Regions from separate parts of the Paenibacillus polygoni genome, predicted to be linked through region 3. Evidence: predicted binding sites of a transcription regulator. Region 3 holds the regulator's gene; each other region holds the start of a gene.

Region 1 (7,338 bases), 690 kb from region 3:
TTTGTCACGGTCCATTGCATAGTAACGACCTTGAACAGTCGCAATTTTACCAATACCCACTTCCTCAATTTTGGCATTTAACTCCTCAAGGAATTTAATACCGCTATTCGGGGAAACGTCACGACCATCGAGGAAAGCATGGATATATACTTCATCCATTTCTTCTTTCTTAGCCAGGTCCAGCATGGCAAACATATGCTTAATGTGACTGTGTACTCCACCATCAGACAAAAGGCCGTACAAGTGAAGTTTTTTGCCTGTTTGCTTCGCAGAACGGACCGCATTTACAAGCGTTTCATTGTCAAAGAACTCACCATCACGAATGGATTTCGAAATCCGCGTAAGATCTTGATATACGATACGACCTGCACCGATATTCAAGTGTCCTACTTCAGAGTTCCCCATTTGTCCTTCAGGCAATCCAACCGCTTCTCCACTTGCCGTAAGTGTAGTATGCGGATATTTTGCCATATAGCGATCGTAGTTTGGTTTTTTGGCTTGAGCTACCGCGTTACCTACATCGGTGTTTCGAAGTCCGAAACCGTCCATAATGATCAGTGCTACTGGTTTTGGTGCAGTCATCTTACTTCGCCCCCTGAACGAGCGCGATGTAGGATTCTGGTTGAAGGCTTGCTCCGCCAACAAGTGCTCCGTCGATATCGCTTTGACCGAGATACTCGGCAACGTTCTCAGGTTTCACACTGCCGCCGTATTGAATACGAACTGCGTTTGCAACCTCTTCATTGTATAGATCTTTAATCACGCCGCGAATGTATGAAATAACTTCGTTTGCATCTTGGGATGTGGAAGATTTACCTGTTCCAATTGCCCAGATCGGCTCATAAGCTACTACAACTTTTGCTGCTTGATCAGCAGCTAGTCCAGCAAATGCAGCTTCTGTTTGCACTTTACAAACGTCTTTCGTTTGGTCCGCTTCACGCTCTTCCAGTTTCTCACCCACACATACAATTGGAGTAAGACCATGACGGAATGCAGCATGAACTTTTTTGTTTACTGTTTTATCCGTTTCGTTAAAATACTGACGACGCTCAGAGTGTCCAATTACAACGTAATCTACACCCAGATCTTTCAGCATAACGCCGCTGATTTCACCAGTGAATGCACCATTATCTTCGAAATGAAGGTTTTGAGCACCAATTTTAATGTTTGTTCCTTTTACTGCTTCAACCAAAGCTGGAAGATTAGTGAATGGAGCACAAATTACACTTTCTACCCCTTCTACTTCAGCTTGCCCTTTTACCGCTTCAATAAACGAAGTGGATTCAGGTACGGTTTTGAACATCTTCCAGTTACCTGCGATGATCGGAGTTCTACTCATATCGTACGCTCCTCCTTTTTATCCAAAATTATTTTTTATTTATCGTTCAATGCCACAACACCAGGAAGCTCTTTACCTTCCATAAATTCGAGGGAAGCACCGCCACCAGTTGAGATGTGGTTCATTTTCTCAGCAAGATGGAATTTCTCAGCTGCTGCTGCAGAATCTCCTCCACCAATGATTGTGTATCCTTCTGTTGATGCACAAGCTTCTGCTACTTCACGAGTACCGTGAGAGAATGGCTCGATTTCAAAAACACCCATTGGTCCGTTCCATACAACCAGTTTGGAATTTTTAATAACTTCTGCATATTTCGCACGAGTTTTCGGTCCAATATCAATACCTTCCCAATCTGCTGGAATTTCATCGATATTAACTACTCTCGTTTCTGCATCCGCGCTAAATTCCTTCGTGATTACGATATCTTCAGGAAGAAGGAAGTTTTTACCCAGTTTCTTCGCTTTTTCGATAAATCCAAGAGCTACGTCTAGTTTGGAATCATCCAGCAAAGACTTACCGATTTCGTAGCCTTGTGCTTTGAAGAACGTATAAGTAAGACCTCCACCGATGAGTACGTTGTCTGCAATATTAAGCAGGTTATCAATAACATCGATTTTGTCTTTCACTTTCGATCCACCAATGATTGCAGTGAAAGGACGTTCTGGCGTAGTTAGAGCTTTACCGAGAACATCAAGTTCTTTCTCCATCAAAAGACCCGAAACGGCTGGAAGATGATGAGCAATACCTTCTGTCGATGCATGAGCACGGTGAGCAGCACCAAATGCATCATTTACGAAAAGGTCAGCCAGATCAGCAAATTGTTTTGCTAGTTCTGGATCATTTTTCTCTTCTCCAGGGTAGAAACGGACGTTTTCAAGTACAAGAACATCGCCGTTGTTCATTTTTTCGATCTCTGCTTTTACTGCATCTCCAATAGCTTCGTCTGCTTTAGCAACCGGTTTGCCAAGCAGCTCAGATAGACGGTTAGCCGCAGGTGTCAAGCGAAGGGAATCAACAAATTCACCTTTAGGACGACCCATGTGACTTGCAAGAATTACTTTCGCACCTTTTTCTACCAAGTATTTAATAGTTGGTAGTGTTTCACGGATCCGAGTATCGTCAGTAATCTTTCCATCTTCGAGCGGTACATTAAAATCGACACGAACAAACACACGTTTTCCTGTTACTTCTACATCACGTACACTTTTTTTGTTCATCTCCACGTTCCTCCTAAGTGCTATCTAAAAAAGACAGCTGATATCTTATGTGTAGTAACCATTAGGCGAAACCCAATAGTCCATTCATTCAAACAGCAATATAGTGCCTTTATATCTCTCTATTTATATAGACCGGTTTCTCCGGTTCTCTGGCATTAAAGATAAAAACCATGATGAAGAGGAGAGACATAAATGTTCTCCTCTTAACCTGGTCACATCAGGCTGTTAAAGCCTTTGTGTTATTCTTACAGACCTTTTTTAGCGATGAAAGCAGCAAGGTCAACAACACGGTTGGAGTAACCCCACTCGTTGTCGTACCAAGATACAACTTTAACCATGTTATCGCCAACTACCATAGTGGACAGGCTGTCGATAGTGGAAGAAGCTGGATCGCTGTTGTAGTCGCTAGATACAAGCGGCTCTTCGGAGAAGTTCATGATTCCTTTAAGCGGGCCGTTAGCTGCTTCTTTCAAAGCTGCGTTTACTTCATCAACAGTTACGTTTTTGTTCAGTTCAACTACAAGGTCAGTAACGGATACGTTCTTAGTAGGAACGCGCATAGCCATACCGTTCAGTTTACCTTTCAGTTGTGGCAATACAAGGCTAACTGCTTTTGCTGCACCAGTTGTAGAAGGAATGATGTTCTCAGCAGCTGCACGAGCACGACGAAGGTCTTTGTGCGGCAGGTCAAGTACTTGTTGGTCGTTAGTGTAAGAGTGAACAGTTGTCATCATACCTTTAACGATTCCGAAGGACTCGTCAAGAACTTTAGCGAAAGGCGCCAAGCAGTTTGTAGTACAAGAAGCGTTAGAAATTACAGTGTGGTTAGCTGGGTCATATTGCTCTTCGTTAACACCCATAACGATTGTAATATCTTCGTTTGTAGCTGGTGCAGAGATGATAACTTTTTTAGCTCCGCCTTTAAGGTGAGCTTCTGCTTTTTCTTTTGCTGTGAAGATACCAGTGGATTCAACAACGATTTCAACGCCGTGTTGTCCCCAAGGCAAGTTTTCAGGGTTACGCTCAGCAAATACTTTTACTTCTTTGCCGTTTACGATAAGAGCGCCCTCTTTATGTTCAACAGTTGCATCCAGACGACCATGAGTTGTGTCGTATTTAAGCAAGTGAGCCAAAGTGCTTACGTCTGTCAAATCGTTGATTGCTACGATTTCCACATCGCTGTTGTTAAGTGCTGCGCGGAATACGTTACGTCCAATACGTCCAAAACCGTTAATACCTACTTTTACCATGAGTAAGTTCCTCCCAAGTTTTGCTAAATTTTTATATATTCAAGACAAAACTATACGAATGTATAGATTTATCAAGACAACAAGTTTCAAATTTGCCCTTACATCATTATAAATCTTTGACAATCTCTGTAGCTGCCGCCTCATCAATGACAAGTATATCTTCTTGGCCAAAACGAAGCACGGCTTTTATAGATTCTGCCTTGTATTTACCGCCTGCAATGGCAATGACGACATCCGTCCGAGTAATATCCTCAAGACGCATACCAAGCGTGAGCATAGTATGAACTACTTTTCCTTTATTATTGAAGTAATAACCAAAGGATTCAGCGACAGCACCTTCATCTCTAATCTCTTCGATCGTCTGAGGTGCAAGCTTACGTCTTTTAGCCATCTCCATTGCTCCGCCGATTCCATGAATTACGATACGAGCTTTTCGAATCATACCCAGAATTTCTTGAATGTTAGAGTCTTGAACTAGTGATTCGTAAGCATGGTTACTTAGCAGATCAGGCACATGAAGCAACCTGTACTCAGCTCCAAGCTTCTTAGCCATGGTCGACGCGATCGTATTCGCTTGGAATTCTACACTTTCACCAAGTCCGCCTCTTGCGGGTACAAACCATACACCGCGCATCGCAGACGAAGGAGTTAAGTGTTCAGCGACCGAAGCTGTAGTCGATCCGCCTGTAACTGCAACAACATCTCCATCATTCATGACACTCAGCAGGGCTCTAGCTCCTGCACGACCAAGTGAACGTTTGGCATATTCCGAGTTTTCCGAATCACCGGGAACAACGATAACCTTTTGGAGTCCATACGTTTTCTCAATTAACTCTTCCATCTCCGACAGTCCAAATAATTCATTAGCCATAGGTTCTAACATTGCAAGCAGCTGCTCGCCGGACTCGCTTATTCTCATGCCCATACTCTCGATCTCAATCAGTCCTTGTGATTTAAGCAAGTCTGTCTCCGATCTGAGTACACGCTCCGTCATATCCAGAGAGTGGGCAAGCGTTCTTCGTCCGATTACATCCGAAATCATGATTTGGCGCAGAATGGTATATCTCTTCTTCATTACGTCCATGAGATCAGGTAGAAGTTGCTTCTGCACTTCTAAAATCGTTCGCATACTTTCCACTTCCGCAAACTCCTTCATTCCGGCCTCTAGTATGGACTAAAATTGTCCCGGGGTTAACTTTTTAAGTCCCACGTTTATTTTACCTAAATCTACCCTGGTATGCAAGTGGTCAAAAGTATATTTCGCAAGTAGGCACTTATTTATGCACTTTACTTACATACAAATAAAATGTTGCTTAGAACGCACTATTAATGTAGTCTGCACATTCTTATAGAACATCAAACATCTCCACTAAACTTTCTTGCATTTTTGGTAGCGATCAGATATAATAAATTTTGCTGTCATACTTGTGCGCCCGTGGTCCAACGGATATGACGTAGGCCTCCGGAGCCTGAGATCGAGGTTCGATTCCTCGCGGGCGCGCCATATAATTACTAACAGCTTGTTATACTTTTAACCGATGAAACCGTATAGGTTTCTTTTTTTATCAAAATAGTTTGACTTTCTTTGACTTTTTGTTTTGATTTGTTTATGATGTGGTTAATACGGAAACAGTAGATGTAGATGCTGTTAAACGTCTAAATATAAACTCTAAACCTAAATTCCTAAGGAGGTTTTTCACGTGAGTTACATTCCTATGGTCGTAGAACAAACCAATCGCGGTGAACGCGCTTATGACATTTATTCCAGACTGCTGAAAGATCGGATTATTTTTCTGGGAAGCGACGTCAACGATGTAGTAGCCAACTCTATCATCGCTCAAATGTTATTCCTCACTGCGGAAGATCCGGAGAAAGACATTCATCTATACATTAACAGCCCGGGCGGTTCCATTACTGCGGGTATGGCGATATATGACACGATGCAATTCATCAAACCAGATGTATCGACAATTTGCATGGGTATGGCAGCTTCTATGGGTGCATTCTTGCTCAATGCAGGTGCAAAAGGCAAACGTTTTGCGCTTCCAAACAGCGAGATTATGATCCACCAACCTTTGGGCGGTGCACAAGGTCAAGCAACAGATATTGAAATTCGTGCTCGCCGCATTCTCAAAATGCGTGACAAACTCAATAAAATTTTGGCTGAGCGTACAGGTCAACCGATTGAACGTATTGAGAAAGATACAGATCGCGATAACTTCATGACTGCAGAAGAAGCACAAGCTTATGGACTTGTTGATAAAGTCATTACTTCAACTCCACCGCAAGGAATCTAATATAGAAATTAGAGAAAAGCCGCAGTCTCCTCTTGGAGATTGCGGCTTTTCTCATGCATGTGAAACTGCCTTCTTCAAAATAAACATTAATTAAGTTGATAATGCACCGTAAGTTCTGTAGTCAATTTAATTTCTCCTGTTTCAACCGACGATGAATTACCAGCAGTACTGTTTGCTGTTTCCACTTTCATATCATACATCTGCTCATAGAAACGAACGGGTTCCGCTACATTCCCTTGGCTCACACTTAGGACAACTCCCAAACTGCGTCCGGCAACTTTAGCGATGGCTCCTGCTTTCAAGTTCGCATTAGACATCGCTTTTTCAATTACTGCCGTTTCGAAAGCATCCCTATTCTCAATTGAAAACTGAATATTGTCGATCTGATTCACACCCACTTTAACAGCTGAATCCAGTAGTTCTCCAATCTTATCAAGATTGCGATAGCTGATTTTTAGTGAATGTGAGGCTGTATATCCTTTTAATTTCCGTCCTTCTTTTTCACTGTATGTGTAATCAGGCTGTACATAAAACTGATTCGTTTGTATGTCTTTGCTTTCCAGCTTCCACGTCTTTTTAAGTAAGTTGGTTAAACTTTGCATCTTTTTAGCATTTGCGTTTTGAGCTTCAACAGCTGTCTTTCCTTCGGTATGGATACCAATATAAAGATAGGCGATGTCCGGCTTTACCGAAATTTCACCTTTTCCTACGACGGAGACCACATTCTGAACCGCCGCGGCTTCCTGCGCTTGTGCTTTTCCCGCAAAGGAGATGGCCCCTCCGCCCCCGCTGATGAATAAAGTACCTGCGATAAATGTAGCTGCTGCGGGCTTTAACCATACCATTTTGTTTTTCATATACGATCCTCCCTCTCTACTCAAACATCTTCTAACTAATTCAGACACTACACACTGTTAGACGAGAATATTTTGTATAAAGTTCCATTTCTGCTATTTAATTTATGTATTATTTGTAACACTAAAATTGAATTGCAACGCAAAAAAGCCCCAAATGGGGCTTTCCGGTATAAACATATGAAAACGTGAAATTTATTGGTTTTCCAACTCTTCCTTGCTTACAAGACTGATCAATGCATTTACTGCCTGTTCAGCGTCTGCGCCTTCAGCACTAATGTGAATTTCAGTTCCTGTGCTGATTGCAAGGCTCATAATTCCCATGATACTTTTAGCATTCACTTTTTTGTCGTCTTTTTCCACAAAAATTTCGGATGAATA
Region 2 (7,338 bases), 390 kb from region 3:
AGATAAAAACAGCAACATAAATAATGAAGAAAAGGATCGCATAGCCGATAATAGACGTGGTATGGTTCGCGTTAAACATGAAGATTAACAGCGGAATCAGCGCAAGAAAAGGAAACACATGTGAGAATAATGCTTTTTTGGCATGTCCTCTAACATAATTATCTTGTGCTATAATCCATACAATGAGTGGAAGCAAAAATGGGGCGAAGAAAATACTGAAATAACTCAGAGATGACAATAGTTGTCGCATAAGCTACGAACGCTCCTTTGTTGTTTTGTTATATTTACATCATATTACCCTGGCATGCCCAGGATGATACTTAAAAAAATACTTTGACAAATAATGATTTTACGGTATAATAAATCTCGCACGTGAAAATTAACTACATAACTTGTCCCAGTAGCTCAGCTGGATAGAGCAACGGCCTTCTAAGCCGTCGGTCGGGGGTTCGAATCCCTCCTGGGACGTACAAAGAAAAGGCATCCGAAAGGATGTATTTTTTGTTTTGTTGCTCTTTTATAAAATCGATTGCTCATCTGATCAGAGGATTGTATTACCCGCTGGGGAGATATGAAATTGAATTGGGTATTAGACGATGTTGTGTGGAAATTACAGACAGACATAGGTCAGGGAGAGGTATGCTATGAAAAAATTTGCTGTGTGGTTGCCCTTCGTAGTTTTATTAGTGGTATTGTTAAACTATTTTGGACTAGATGAGTACAATATATTGCTTATGGGTGTTAGTCCTGTTGCTTGGTTCATTGAATTTGTACCTAACATGAATCATGTGCATCTTTCTTCTTTTGTTGTTTACATCGTTGCCGTTGTTTTCTGGTTGCTAATCGGTATGTTATTGGATCGTTTAATTATTGGCTTGAAGAAGAGATCAGTTCAGTAGGGCTGTGTCATACATGGGAGCTTACGTATACAAAAAAGAGAGACATCCGTTGAATGTCTCTCTTCAGACTGTAGACAAAGTAGCTTAAACTATTTTGCCTGCAGTCTTTTTTATTTTACAAAGTCCCAGGAGGGATACAGCCTTACAGGCTGATTGCGAAGTAAAGCTCCCGAAGAGAAGCTGCGACGCCCCCCTTGTAGGGGTTCTCATCCCCAGGACATAAAAAAAAGGCATCCAATAAAGGATGCCTTTCATATTTTACGTCCCAGGAGGGATACAGCCTTACAGGCTGACTGCGAAGTAAAGCTCCCGAAGAAAAAGCTGCGACGCCCCCCTTGTAGGGGTTCTCATCCCCAGGACATAAAAAAAAAGGCATCCAATAAAGGATGCCTTTCATATTTTACGTCCCAGGAGGGATTCGAACCCCCGACCGACGGCTTAGAAGGCCGTTGCTCTATCCAGCTGAGCTACTGGGACAAATTCAAGCGCGAAATAGAATATAACATATATAAATTATAAAATCAATAGTTATCGTAAAAATAAAATAAAAAGAATATAGAATTTTTAATATATCCTAATTATTTTATAAAATAGAGAGCTCTGTGTTTTTTCTATGTCACTTTCGGTTATTCTAGTATATTAGTGCTATACATAGTCTACGGGTTTCTATATAATCAACGAGTCGCTTTACGCTTCCGGGTAGAGAGGAGGTCATCTTAATTAAAGATACAAGTTCACAAACCACAGATAAAAATATTGTATTGTTTCCTAAGACACTAGACTTTTATCAAATTCAGCTCACCGTTATGCTGGAAAATGAACGCTATGCGGAAGCGATGAATTTGCTTGAATTTCTGCTTCAGTGCCAAGGACAAGATCAGAGAAACTATGAAGAATGGGCAGCGCTGCTTGAGTGGCTCAGGGCAGCCTTTCCTCAATATATAAGTGCTGATGACAATAATCCGGTTTCTGAAGAAGAGGATGACATTGAAAGTGAAGAGGATTTAGCACGCCAAAATGCGAAGAATAAGATGGCTGAAGACGGAGATTATGCGAATAAATTACTGCGCATTCTGAAGGATGAGCCGCTGAGTGAACAAACGATGCTTGCACTTGACCAGTTAGCATACGTAGATGTGCCGAGCGTTGATGATTCCCTTAAGGAATGGATTGAACATAGCAGATTACATCCATTACTCCAGTTCAGGGTGCTTCAAACCCTGCGGAAAAGAGGGGCTGACTTTCATGTTACTCTGCAAAGAGGAACAGAGAAGGTCGAAGTAGAAATAGAGACAGTACCTTTGACGCCAGAAGATTTCCCGCATGCTGTTCTTCGGATTCTAGAACGTGTCGCCGATCAGACAGAAGTTCATGAGCCGACGCTTTATTATTTCGCTCAGGAACTTTGGTCGCAATATATCATGGCCGTTTTTGGAACAAGTGATTACCGCTCTATGCTGGAGGGCGATGAATCCATGCTCGATATGTGGGCTGCTGCACTTCATGCAGCGGTGGCTGAGAGTTTGGGAGGTTCGCACAATGAAGAAGAGATTCGCACTTTGTATGGGATCACGAGCGAGGTTAGGTTCCGATTTGAGCAGGCGTATCGCTCAATTAAGCAATTTGTTTCAGGCGGACTGGGCACAAAATAGGTTATAAAACTTTTCCTGCTGTGTTTACAAGGGTTTACCCTTGAAATTGCATTTAATGTTGTTTATACTAAAATGGTTATTTTGTACGCGCTTGACAATGGTTAACACGTGAAATTTGGAGGGGAAAGCATAAATGAAAGCAACTTGGGAAAAAATAGAGAAGAACCTTGGGGTTCTTGAAGTTGAAGTAGAAGCAGATCGTGTAGCTGCTGCTCTCGACAAGGCTTTTAATAAAGTCGTTAAAAAAATAAATGTACCTGGATTCCGTAAAGGTAAAGTACCTCGTTCAATCTTCGAAGCACGTTTTGGTGTAGAGAGCTTGTACCAGGACGCTATTGACATCCTTCTTCCAGAAGTATACACGGAAGCTGTTGATCAAACAGAAATCTTCCCTGTAGAACAACCAGAAGTAGATGTTGATCAATTTGCTAAAGGTCAAACATTCAAGTTTAAAGCAAAAGTTGTAGTTAAACCTGAAGTTGAACTTGGCGAATACAAAGGTCTTGAAGTTCCTAAAGTAAGCACTGAAGTTTCTGAAGAAGAATTGACTGCTGAACTAGAGCGTCTGCAACAGCGTCATGCTGAACTGGTAGTCGTTGAAGAAGGACAAGCAGCATCTGGCGATGTTGTTGTTATCGACTACGAAGGTTCTGTTGACGGTGAACTTTTCGAAGGCGGATCTGCTGAGCGTCAATCTCTTGAACTTGGCTCTAACACATTCATTCCTGGTTTCGAAGATCAAGTCATTGGTCTTGGAACAGGCGACAGCAAAGACGTTGAAGTGACATTCCCTGAAGAGTACCATGCAGCTGAACTAGCTGGTAAAAAAGCGGTATTCAAAGTGAAAGTACACGAAATCAAACGTAAAGAACTTCCTGCTCTTGATGATGAGTTCGCTAAAGACGTTAGTGAATTCGACACACTTGATGAGTACAAAGAAGATCTGAAAAAACAACTTGCTTCCCGTAAAGAAGAAGAAGCAAAAGCTACTCAAGAAAATATCGTAGTTGAAAAAGCGGCTGAAAATGCTGAAGTTGAAATTCCACAAGGAATGATCAACAGCGAAGTTCGCAACATGATGCGTGACTTTGACAACCGTCTTCGTCAACAAGGTATGAACCTTGAAATGTTCATGAGCTTCTCTGGTCAAACAGAAGCAGATCTTCAAAACCAAATGAAAAACGATGCTGAAAAACGCGTTCGTAACAACCTGGTTCTTGAAGCAATCGGTAAACAAGAGAATCTTGAAGTAACAGAAGAAGATGTAAACGAAGAGCTGAACAACATGGCTGCTTCTTTCAAACGCTCTGTTGAAGAGATTCGTCAAATTCTTGAAAGCAATGGTTCTCTTGACAGCTTGAAAGAAGAAGTATTGCTTCGCAAAACAATCGACTTCCTATTGGCAAACAGCAAAGAGGTAGATGCTCCTGCTGAAGAAGCTAAAGAAGAAGCGGCTGAATAATCACTCACATATGAGCATGTAGTATAAATCCAGGACCAAACATGGGTATGGATTTATACGGAATGCGTATCATGTATATCAGATAAGGCACGTAATGTTTTTTACGTGCCTTATTTTTTCTAAGTAATATCCATTTTATAGCAATTTTTATTATTAGATGGATATTAATTAATATGCGTGATAATTTTTATATCCTTCCATATACTTAAGATATAGGTCTTTACTCTATATGCCGGAAGGCGCATTTGCACATACATAAAAAAAATGGTTAAATATGATCAAGCTTTCTTATTATTGGTTCATGTGAGAAAGCGGATCTATATGACATGAAACAGGGAACATGTTAAAATAAGATGTACTGTAATGATATTTACAGATTCTTATATTTTCCCTGACTTGTGCGGTAAAGATTCTATTATGGAAAAGAGGTTTACACATGAGTCTCGTACCTATGGTTGTTGAACAAACGAATCGCGGAGAACGTTCATACGATATTTACTCTAGACTGCTGAAAGATCGGATTATCTTTCTCAGCGGTGCAATAGATGATGATGTGGCGAATCTGGTAATCGCCCAGCTTCTTTTCCTGGCTGCAGAAGATCCAGAAAAAGATATCAGTTTATATATCAATTCACCTGGTGGTTCTGTTACAGCGGGGATGGGTATATATGATACGATGCAGTTTATCAAGCCAGACGTATCCACGATCTGCGTAGGTATGGCTGCCAGCATGGGTTCGCTGCTATTAACAGCGGGTGCTCCTGGTAAGCGATATGCACTTGAAAACAGCGAAGTTATGATACATCAACCGCTGGGCGGAGTCCAAGGTCAGGCATCCGATATTCAGATTCATGCTGACTGGATCATTAAGACTCGTCAGAAACTGAATCAGATTTACGTGGAGCGTACAGGTCAACCCCTTGATAAAATCGAGCGTGATACGGACCGTGACTATTTCATGAGTGCGGAAGAAGCTTTAGAGTACCGTATCATTGACCAAGTACTCACCAAACCGATTAATTCTTAAAGGGGTGGTTATATGTTTAAATTTAACGATGAGAAAGGGCAATTAAAATGTTCTTTCTGCGGTAAATCCCAGGAACAAGTCCGCAAGTTGGTAGCGGGACCAGGGGTGTATATATGTGATGAGTGTATCGAGCTTTGCGCGGAGATCGTGGAAGAAGAGCTCGGTCATGATGAAGAGATCGATCTGAAGGATATTCCGAAACCAAAAGAGATTCGGGATATTCTTGATCAATATGTCATTGGTCAAGATCAAGCGAAGAAATCATTGTCTGTAGCGGTATATAATCACTACAAACGGATTAATACGCAGAGCAAAGTGGACGACGTGGAAATGTCGAAAAGTAATATTTTGCTTCTAGGACCAACAGGTTCTGGTAAGACTCTACTTGCTCAAACAATGGCTAAAATCCTGAATGTACCGTTTGCTATTGCAGATGCTACGTCTTTGACGGAAGCAGGTTATGTGGGTGAAGACGTTGAGAATATCCTTCTCAAGTTGATCCAAGCTGCAGATTATGATGTAGAAAAAGCAGAACGCGGCATCATTTATATTGATGAAATTGATAAAGTGGCACGTAAATCAGAGAACCCATCGATTACACGTGACGTTTCTGGTGAAGGTGTGCAGCAAGCTCTCCTCAAAATTTTGGAGGGAACCGTTGCTTCTGTACCGCCGCAAGGTGGACGCAAGCATCCACACCAAGAGTTTATCCAGATCGATACAACGAATATTTTGTTCGTTTGCGGCGGTGCCTTTGATGGACTGGAGCAAATGATTAAACGCCGTATCGGTAAAAAAGTGATCGGATTTAACTCTGCAACAGAGCAAAAGGATCTGAAACCAGGCGAATATCTTGGCATGGTTCTTCCAGAAGATTTGCTCAAGTTCGGTTTGATTCCGGAATTTGTAGGACGTTTGCCGGTCATCTCTACTCTGGAGCCGCTTGATGAAGACACACTAGTTCGCATCCTGTCTGAGCCGAAGAACGCACTGGTTAAACAGTACACGAAAATGCTCGAACTCGATAATGTATCCCTTGAGTTTGAACCAGGCGCACTTGAGGCTATTGCCCGTGAAGCGATCAAACGGAATACAGGAGCTCGTGGACTTCGTGCCATTATCGAAGGCTTATTGCTTGATGTAATGTATGAAGTGCCATCTCGTGAAGATGTAACCAAATGCGTAATTACACAACAGGTTGTTGAAGAAAAAATAGCACCTGAATTACGTAGTGGAGACGAAAAAGATAAAAAACAGGAAGAAAGTGCGTGATCTTGGCTGATCCCACTTATCTAGTTTAAATAATTTAGTCATACTCCACTGGTACAGGGGCTTACTGGATATTCCAGTCCTCTTACTAGTGGAGATTTGACGTTATGGGGAGAGAAAGCCATCATGTTTCTGAGACAGGATACACGTCCCGTAAAAGTTGGAAATATTACCATCGGTGGAAGCAACGAAGTTATTATACAAAGTATGTGTACGACAAAAACCGCCGATGTAGAAGCAACCGTAGCTGAGATCTTGCGTCTGGAAGAAGCAGGTTGTCAGATCGTTCGTGTAACGGTAAATAATGACGAAGCAGCAGATGCAATCAAAGAAATTAAGAAACGGATTCATATTCCACTGGTAGCGGATATTCACTTTAACTACAAGCTGGCTTTGAAGGCGATAGAGAACGGGATTGATAAAGTTCGTATTAATCCAGGAAACATCGGTCGCCGTGAGAAGGTAGAAGCAGTGGTAGAAGCTTGCAAAGCAAAAGGCATCCCGATTCGTATTGGTGTTAATGCGGGTTCTCTAGAGAATCATTTGCTTGAAAAGTACGGATATCCAACAGCAGATGCGATGGTAGAAAGCGCACTTTATCACATTGGTATTCTTGAAGAGCTTGATTTTCACGATATTATCGTATCCCTGAAAGCATCTGACGTACCTATGGCGATTGAAGCTTATACCAAAGCGGCTCAGGTCATTCCTTATCCGCTTCATCTTGGGATTACAGAAGCCGGCACCTTGTTCTCGGGAACGATTAAAAGTTCTGCGGGGATGGGAGCACTTCTTTCACTCGGCATTGGTTCAACAATGCGTATTTCACTAAGTGCCGATCCCGTTGAAGAGATAAAAGTAGCAAGAGAACTGCTCAAAGCGTTTGGACTGATCTCGAATGCAGCTACGCTCATTTCTTGTCCGACTTGTGGACGTCTTGATATTGATCTATTCTCCATTGCCAACGAAGTGGAAGAGTATATCTCACAGATTAAAGTACCGATTAAAGTATCTGTACTCGGCTGTGCG
Region 3 (7,338 bases):
TCTTTAGTAACATGCCCTACCAGAACCGTTGCAATGCCTAACCCTTTCGCAATCCGCATAAACCGTGATGTACATTCTCGTACCTGTGCCACACTTCCGGGAGCACTTGTTATTTCCGGTAAAAAAACAGTCTGAATTGAGTCAATCACCAGAAAATGAGGATCAACCTGACTTACTGCCTCTTCGATCCGTTCCATATTCGTTTCACTAAGAACATATAAATCAGGAGACAATGCTTCAAGCCGGTCGGCTCTCAGTTTGGTTTGTCTAACCGATTCCTCACCCGAAATATACAATACGCGCAGCCCTGAAGCTGTCATGGCATGAGATGTCTGGAGCAAGAGCGTTGATTTACCAATACCCGGATCCCCACCAACAAGAATCAACGAACCTGGTACTACTCCTCCGCCAAGTACTCGATTCAGTTCCTGAATGCCAGTTAGAATACGCGGTTCTTGGTCACTTTCTATATTTATGATAGGAAGCGGTTTTTCTTTACTATCAAAAAGGGAAGAATTCCTCCCCTGTGTCTTCACAATACTTTCGGTTTCCTCCACCATGGAATTCCATGACTGGCAACCTGGACATTTACCGTACCATTTCGGCGATTCATAACCGCATTCTGTACAGTAAAACTTTGTTTTTACTTTAGCCACTTCACTTCTCCTCATTTAACTTTACTTAACTTCAAGTATAAATTTCACATACCGAATTTACCAATAAAGGATTTATTAAAAGTTTAACATTGAATGCATTTTAACGTAAAGCTTAATCACAAACTTTACATCAAAGGGAATCCTTCTTTACCATTAAAAATAAAAAAACGCCCCCTAAAAATTAGGGGGCATTCCTATCAATTATTAAGAATTAGTGGGCACATTGCTCTTTTTTGTAACAGCGAGTGCACCATCCTTCTCATCAATAAGAAGGAAATCTCCTTTTGTAATTGAACCCGTAAGAAGTTCCTCAGATAGACGGTCTTCAATGTGCTTTTGAATCGCACGGCGAAGCGGTCTTGCACCGTAGGCTGGATCGAATCCTTCTTTCGCTAAGAAAGCTTTTGCCTTGTCAGTAAGTTCGAAATCAACATCATATTCACGCAGACGTTTACGAAGTTCTTCAGACATCAGAGAAACAATCTCTCCAATATGCTTCTCTTCAAGTGAATGGAAAACAATAACTTCGTCAATCCGGTTTAGGAATTCAGGACGGAAGCTCTTCTTGAGTTCTTCCATCACTTTACCTTTCATGTTCGAATACTCCGCCCCCGCATCTGCGACTGCAGTAAATCCTAGCGTAGAATTACGTTTAATTGCATCTGCACCCACATTAGAAGTCAAGATAATGAGGGTATTACGGAAATCTACAACACGGCCTTTTGAGTCAGTCAAACGTCCATCTTCAAGAACTTGAAGCAAGATATTGAATACTTCCGGGTGAGCTTTTTCAATCTCATCTAAAAGAACGACAGAATACGGTTTACGACGAACTTTTTCAGTCAGCTGACCGCCTTCTTCATATCCTACATATCCTGGAGGCGCTCCTACTAGTCGAGAAGTAGAGTGTTTCTCCATGTATTCGGACATATCAATCCGGATTACCGCATTTTCATCTCCAAACATCGCTTCGGCAAGCGCACGAGCAAGTTCTGTTTTACCTACCCCTGTAGGTCCTAGGAAGATAAAAGAACCCATAGGACGTTTTGGATCTTTTAGGCCTGCACGTGCCCGGCGAATTGCACGACTGACAGCTACAACTGCTTCGTCTTGGCCGATTACACGTTCATGAAGAATAGACTCCATATTTAACAAACGATCTGTTTCTTCTTGTTTCAGTTTGCTAACCGGGATTCCTGTCCAGCTTGCTACCACTTGAGCGATATCTTCTGGAGTTACTTCTGAATCCGTACGACCTTGTTTTTCTTTCCACTGATTTTTAGTTATATCCAGTTCTTCGCGAATTTTCTGTTCTGTATCACGCAGCGCTGCTGCTTTCTCAAATTCTTGACTTTGCACCGCAGAGTCTTTCTCTTTGCGGATATCATCAAGACGGTTTTCCAGTTGTTTAAGATTAGGCGGTACAGTATAAGAATTCAGTCTTACTTTAGAACCCGCTTCATCAATAAGGTCAATCGCTTTATCTGGCAGGAATCGGTCTGTAATATAACGGTCAGACAGTTTTACTGCTTGTTCAATTGCCTCATCTGTAATTTTTACACGGTGATGAGCTTCATAACGATCTCTCAGTCCATGCAAGATTTGAATGGCTTCTTCAACCGATGGCTGATCCACAGTAATTGGCTGGAAACGACGTTCAAGAGCAGCGTCTTTTTCAATATATTTACGGTACTCATCAAGCGTAGTCGCACCAATACATTGTAGCTCTCCGCGGGCAAGGGCAGGTTTTAAAATGTTAGAAGCATCGATTGCTCCTTCTGCTCCGCCTGCACCAATCAGAGTGTGCAGTTCATCAATGAAGAGAATGATATTTCCTGCTTGGCGAATCTCATCCATAATTTTTTTAAGTCGATCCTCAAACTCACCGCGATACTTCGTTCCAGCAACTACAGAACCCATATCTAGGGTCATTACCCGTTTATCACGCAGTGTTTCAGGTATTTCATTCGCAATAATCTTCTGAGCAAGGCCTTCTGCAATCGCTGTTTTACCAACTCCGGGTTCACCAATCAGAACCGGGTTGTTTTTGGTACGTCGACTAAGCACTTGAATAACACGCTCAATCTCTTTACTGCGGCCGATGACCGGATCAAGATTGCTCTCTCTCGCAGTGGCTGTAAGATCTCTTGCCAGACTATCCAGTGTAGGAGTGCTTACATTGGCTTGTGTACCGTTATGACTGGATACTGCTTCACTGCTGCCAAGCAGTTGCAAGACTTGTTGACGTGCCTTATTAAGGCTAATACCGAGGTTGTTCAGCACACGTGCTGCTACACCTTCGCCTTCACGAATTAAGCCAAGCAAAATATGTTCGGTTCCCACATAAGTATGGCCCAGCTTACGAGCCTCATCCATGGAAAGCTCAATTACTTTTTTCGCACGCGGCGTATATGCAATATTGGTAGGTTGCTCTTGGCCACGGCCAATGAGTGTTTCTACCTCATCCTGTATTTTTTCAAGACCAAGGCCAAGGCCGATGAGAGCTTTTGCAGCAATACCTTCACCTTCACGAATCAGGCCGAGCAAAATATGTTCGGTACCGATGTTATTATGACCTAAACGAACTGCTTCTTCCTGAGCTAAAGCGAGAACTTTTTGAGCTCGTTCCGTAAATCTTCCAAACATCATATTCCTTGCACCTCCATAAGTTTAAAAAATAATTCCTTTATCTATATATCTAGGCTATTCTAATGATTGCCCAGCCGACACAATGTCGGTAAATCCCATAACTCTCGTTCTTGTGAGACAAGAATGTTAAGGTGTGGGTTATTACTTCATAATAAGAGCATGTTCCTAATGAGTTCATAATGAGCTTACAATAAGCTATAAAACCCACTCCTACTAATTTTCTCTTTGGAAAGATTCCCTTATTAACTGTGCCCGGTACATATCTCTTTCTCCTGACTCAAGCGTTCTCCCGAATTTCTTCTGAAGGAAACCTGGCTGGATCAAGACATTGAGTTCATTCATTTCAACTATTGTTTTTTCTCTAATGAGATCTAAATCAATGCCGAGCCGAACATCAGATATGCGCTGAGCTGCTTCTTTCGAATCCATCAAATAAGCATGAGATAAAATACCATATGATCTCATCACTCGATCCGCAATACGAAGTTTAGAATCGGTCATGAGTCTTTCTCTAGCGTTACGCTCGTGACCTATAATCTGTAAAACAACACTATACAAATTATCGATAATTTCGGCTTCAGTTTGTCCTAATGTAATTTGATTCGATATTTGAAACAGATTTCCTGTCGCTTCACTGCCTTCACCGTAAATTCCTCTTACAGCAAGACCTACTTGAGATACAGCAGTGAGTACCCTGCCTATCTGTTTCGTCATCACAAGAGCCGGTAAATGCATCATTACAGAAGCCCGAACCCCAGTTCCTACATTGGTTGGACAACTGGTTAAATATCCTCTGCGATCATCAAAAGAATAATCGATATGGGCTTCAAAAACATCATCTATGGCTGAAGCACGTTTCCACGCTTCTTGAACCTGAAAACCAGGGTATAAACATTGAATGCGCAAATGATCCTCTTCGTTCACCATAATACTAATGGATTCATCTTCACTAAGAATAACCGCACCATTTCTTGATTCATTTGCCAAGTTCGGACTAATGAGATGTTTTTCGACTAGTATTTCTTGGTCAAGTTCAGATATTTCATCTAGATTTAGAACATGGAAATTGCCAAACTGATGAATATCATCAAATTGAAGGATTTCCGTTACCTTATCGAGTACCGCTCTCGATTGCTGGTCGGTTGCCAGCATAGGAAATGGAAAACTCTGCACGTTCCGTGCCACTCTTACCCGGCTGCTAATGACAATTTCTGAATCAGCTGCGCTACTACGCATCCAATCACTAAGTGGTTTATCGGTAAACCGGATATCTGACATAGTGCATACCTCCTGCTCTTTACCAAACTTTACTCTTCCGCTATTTCTCTTTCCAGTTCACGAATCTGGTCACGTAATTCCGCTGCAGACTCGAATTCCTGTAGATTGATTTGTTCTTGAAGTTCTTTTTTGAGTTCATCGACTCTACGTCTTAAATGAATCTTTCCTCCAGCTCGAACAGGAACTTTCCCAACATGAGTTGTATTACCATGTACACGCTTTAAGAGGGGATCTAAACGATTAGAAAAGTACTTATAGCATGAGCTGCAGCCAAATCGATTAAGCTTACTAAACTGCTGTATCGTCATCCCGCATTCCTTACACTGAAGAGTTTCAGAAGCAGGTGCACCAGCTGATTTGTATTTCCCAGATTCAAAATCCATAAGGCCTGAAAGGAGTCCATGGATTGAGAACCCATTAGAGATACCGGTTAGATGATCTCCTTTTTCTCGTGCGCAGCTTTCACAAATATGGAATTCCGTTTTCTCCCCATTCACAATCTTCGTAAAATGAAGAGTAGCCGGACGTTCATTACATTCTTGACAAAGCATACCGCATACCTCCTTTATTCGTTCCCAACGGAGAAAACTGTGACACTCATACTACTTACCAAGGAGCGAAATTAACATTGCCTTTAACATCCGAGCACGGATTTGATCACGATAGGGAAGCTTTATAAATAATACTTCTCTAGACATCGCAGCTTTGATTAAAGCAGCCTCTCGGCTGTTAAGAAATTTAGCTTCTTCCAACTGGTAGATAAGACCTTCGGCAGAAGCCTGATTAATTTCATCACCAATATGCTGATGGAAATGTCCTCCGAGCACAGAGTGTGCAGGGAGTTCTACTCGCTGTATCCGTATATATCCACCACCACCACGCTTACTCTCTACAAGGTAACCTTTTTCAAGAGTAAAACGAGTACTAATTACATAATTAATCTGGGATGGCACACAGGAGAATTTATCTGCTAGATCATTTCTCTGAATTTCAATCATTCCATCAGAGCTATCCTGCAAAATATTTTTCAGATATTGTTCGATAATATCAGAAATATTACGCATCCTCATCCCCCACTGTATAAAACCGGTAAGCTAATCTATGCATTCATTCAAATTCATTAAGGAGGGCTCCAATAAATTACCCATCTTGCTTAGCCTGCGAACCTCTTTGGCTTAAATGAATGCTCTCTTTTATATACAACCACTTGAATTTTCTATGGCGCCGTATAAATTGAGCTTAAATTAACTTACTACATAATAATATTGTATAACCAACAATCAAATCTGATCTTAGTTGACTTTGACTTTCTTTGACTTTATATCCATTATAACATACTGTACAGAAATCTCAAGTAAGATCCCCTTCTCATTTTTCACTTATTTCCTTAAATTATTCGTTCTAATAAAAAAACTCTCCTGACAGAAGGCAGAAGAGCAGTTTTCCTATTTATTAGAAGAAATCCATTAATAAGGTTTGTGCTTGGGGAATAAGGTGTTCAAATTCTTTTGCTTTTTGCGGTTTCCCTTTTAGTTTCTGTATATGAAACAATTGCGCGGGACGCTTAAATCCCAGAAAAAGAGCAGTCCAAACCTGAATATCTGCTATTAAATCTGGTTGAGTCTCTTCTTTTTCGCCCATTACCTTTATAATCTTCGCTTGTCCTTGGTCATCAATGGATATATTCCAGAGTCCAGCATTCCATGGAGCTGCATGATCGTCAATCTGAATCGTTAATTCTGATCTATTACCCGCTTCAAACGTAAACTGTTGCAGAAAAGACTCTACATCCACAATTCGTCCCATGAAGTATGGAATCGTTTCTTGGGTTATCCGCGGATCAGGAAGCATATACGGTAAAATATCATCCGCTGGAACCATCGTTAATTTCACTTGTTCGATACGCGAATCGTGATTCGAGAAAAAAGTCCAAAGTGCACCCCGTGCTTCTTCATTCAAGTAAACAAATTCATTACATACAAGCATTTTATCTTTTAGTTCATATAACACATAGCCTTGGGGTTCTCCACCATGAGAATAATAGACAGCACTATGTTTCGTGTTATCTAAGACGGAATACTTCCACCATTCTTCATCTCGAACAAGCGTGCCATGATAGCTGCTTGCAAAAGACTGATACAATTTATTCAGCGTAGAGATGTCCTCAACATCCCTTACTACCTTACCTGGGTACTCTAGTTTAGGAGGAAACTGTTTTGAGGAAATAAGATAGTTTTTATATTCTGCATATAGCTCCCAACCATACTTACGATAGAATGGAATTGAAAATGGATGTAGAAATGATAGAATTTGCCCTTCCTCTTTCATCACCATGAGTGCTTGACTAAGTAGTTTAGAGACATGCCCTTTACGGCGGTTCTCTGGCCAGGTTGCTACGCCTGCAATTCCGCCCATAGGCACTACTTTGCCTTGCAAGTATACTTTAAAAGGAAGAATAGTTAGCTTAGCTTGCAATTCTTCCTCTTCAAAAATGCCCCAAAATTGTTCAGGCTTAAATCTCTCTTTTCTTTTTTCTTTTTGTTCCGGTGTTAATGTATATTGAAAGGCATATTCTGATAAGCTAACACTTTGCTCGTATTCCTCTGCTTTTAATTGTCGGAGTTCCACCTGGTCACCTCTTTTATATAGATATATTCCGCCTTATTCCAATATTATGCTCAACCTGAGTGTCTCAGAGCTTCACTTAAAAGTCAATCGCACTGGCACCCTGCCCTTGGTTTATATGTTTGACTTC

Evidence for each region. Region 3 encodes CtsR, which represses protease genes until heat stress. Its sites were predicted from a motif close to ATGGTCAATAAAGGTCAAACA; they were not measured.
Region 1: the regulator CtsR is predicted to act here: its motif matches at 5,379-5,399, upstream of clpP (ATP-dependent Clp endopeptidase proteolytic subunit ClpP).
Region 2: the regulator CtsR is predicted to act here: its motif matches at 4,278-4,298, upstream of clpP (ATP-dependent Clp endopeptidase proteolytic subunit ClpP).

The regions. Positions count from the first base shown of each region.
Region 1 is NZ_CP127162.1:170,170-177,507, reverse strand. It holds gene gpmI (2,3-bisphosphoglycerate-independent phosphoglycerate mutase) at 1-582, opposite strand, end outside; gene tpiA (triose-phosphate isomerase) at 584-1,339, opposite strand; gene QPK24_RS00855 (phosphoglycerate kinase) at 1,375-2,556, opposite strand; gene gap (type I glyceraldehyde-3-phosphate dehydrogenase) at 2,802-3,806, opposite strand; gene QPK24_RS00845 (sugar-binding transcriptional regulator) at 3,913-4,935, opposite strand; tRNA gene QPK24_RS00840 (tRNA-Arg) at 5,236-5,310, shown strand; gene clpP (ATP-dependent Clp endopeptidase proteolytic subunit ClpP) at 5,507-6,103, shown strand; gene QPK24_RS00830 (SIMPL domain-containing protein) at 6,190-6,960, opposite strand; gene QPK24_RS00825 (HPr family phosphocarrier protein) at 7,153-7,338, opposite strand, start outside.
Region 2 is NZ_CP127162.1:4,031,083-4,038,420, reverse strand. It holds gene QPK24_RS19325 (magnetosome magnetite crystal formation protein family) at 1-250, opposite strand, end outside; tRNA gene QPK24_RS19320 (tRNA-Arg) at 395-468, shown strand; gene QPK24_RS19315 (hypothetical protein) at 645-899, shown strand; tRNA gene QPK24_RS19310 (tRNA-Arg) at 1,303-1,376, opposite strand; gene QPK24_RS19305 (hypothetical protein) at 1,613-2,551, shown strand; gene tig (trigger factor) at 2,685-4,013, shown strand; gene clpP (ATP-dependent Clp endopeptidase proteolytic subunit ClpP) at 4,450-5,040, shown strand; gene clpX (ATP-dependent protease ATP-binding subunit ClpX) at 5,053-6,312, shown strand; gene ispG (flavodoxin-dependent (E)-4-hydroxy-3-methylbut-2-enyl-diphosphate synthase) at 6,436-7,338, shown strand, end outside.
Region 3 is NZ_CP127162.1:4,420,139-4,427,476, forward strand. It holds gene radA (DNA repair protein RadA) at 1-656, opposite strand, end outside; gene clpC (ATP-dependent protease ATP-binding subunit ClpC) at 861-3,305, opposite strand; gene QPK24_RS21325 (protein arginine kinase) at 3,519-4,583, opposite strand; gene QPK24_RS21330 (protein-arginine kinase activator protein McsA) at 4,613-5,134, opposite strand; gene QPK24_RS21335 (CtsR family transcriptional regulator) at 5,186-5,647, opposite strand; gene QPK24_RS21340 (GNAT family N-acetyltransferase) at 6,036-7,211, opposite strand.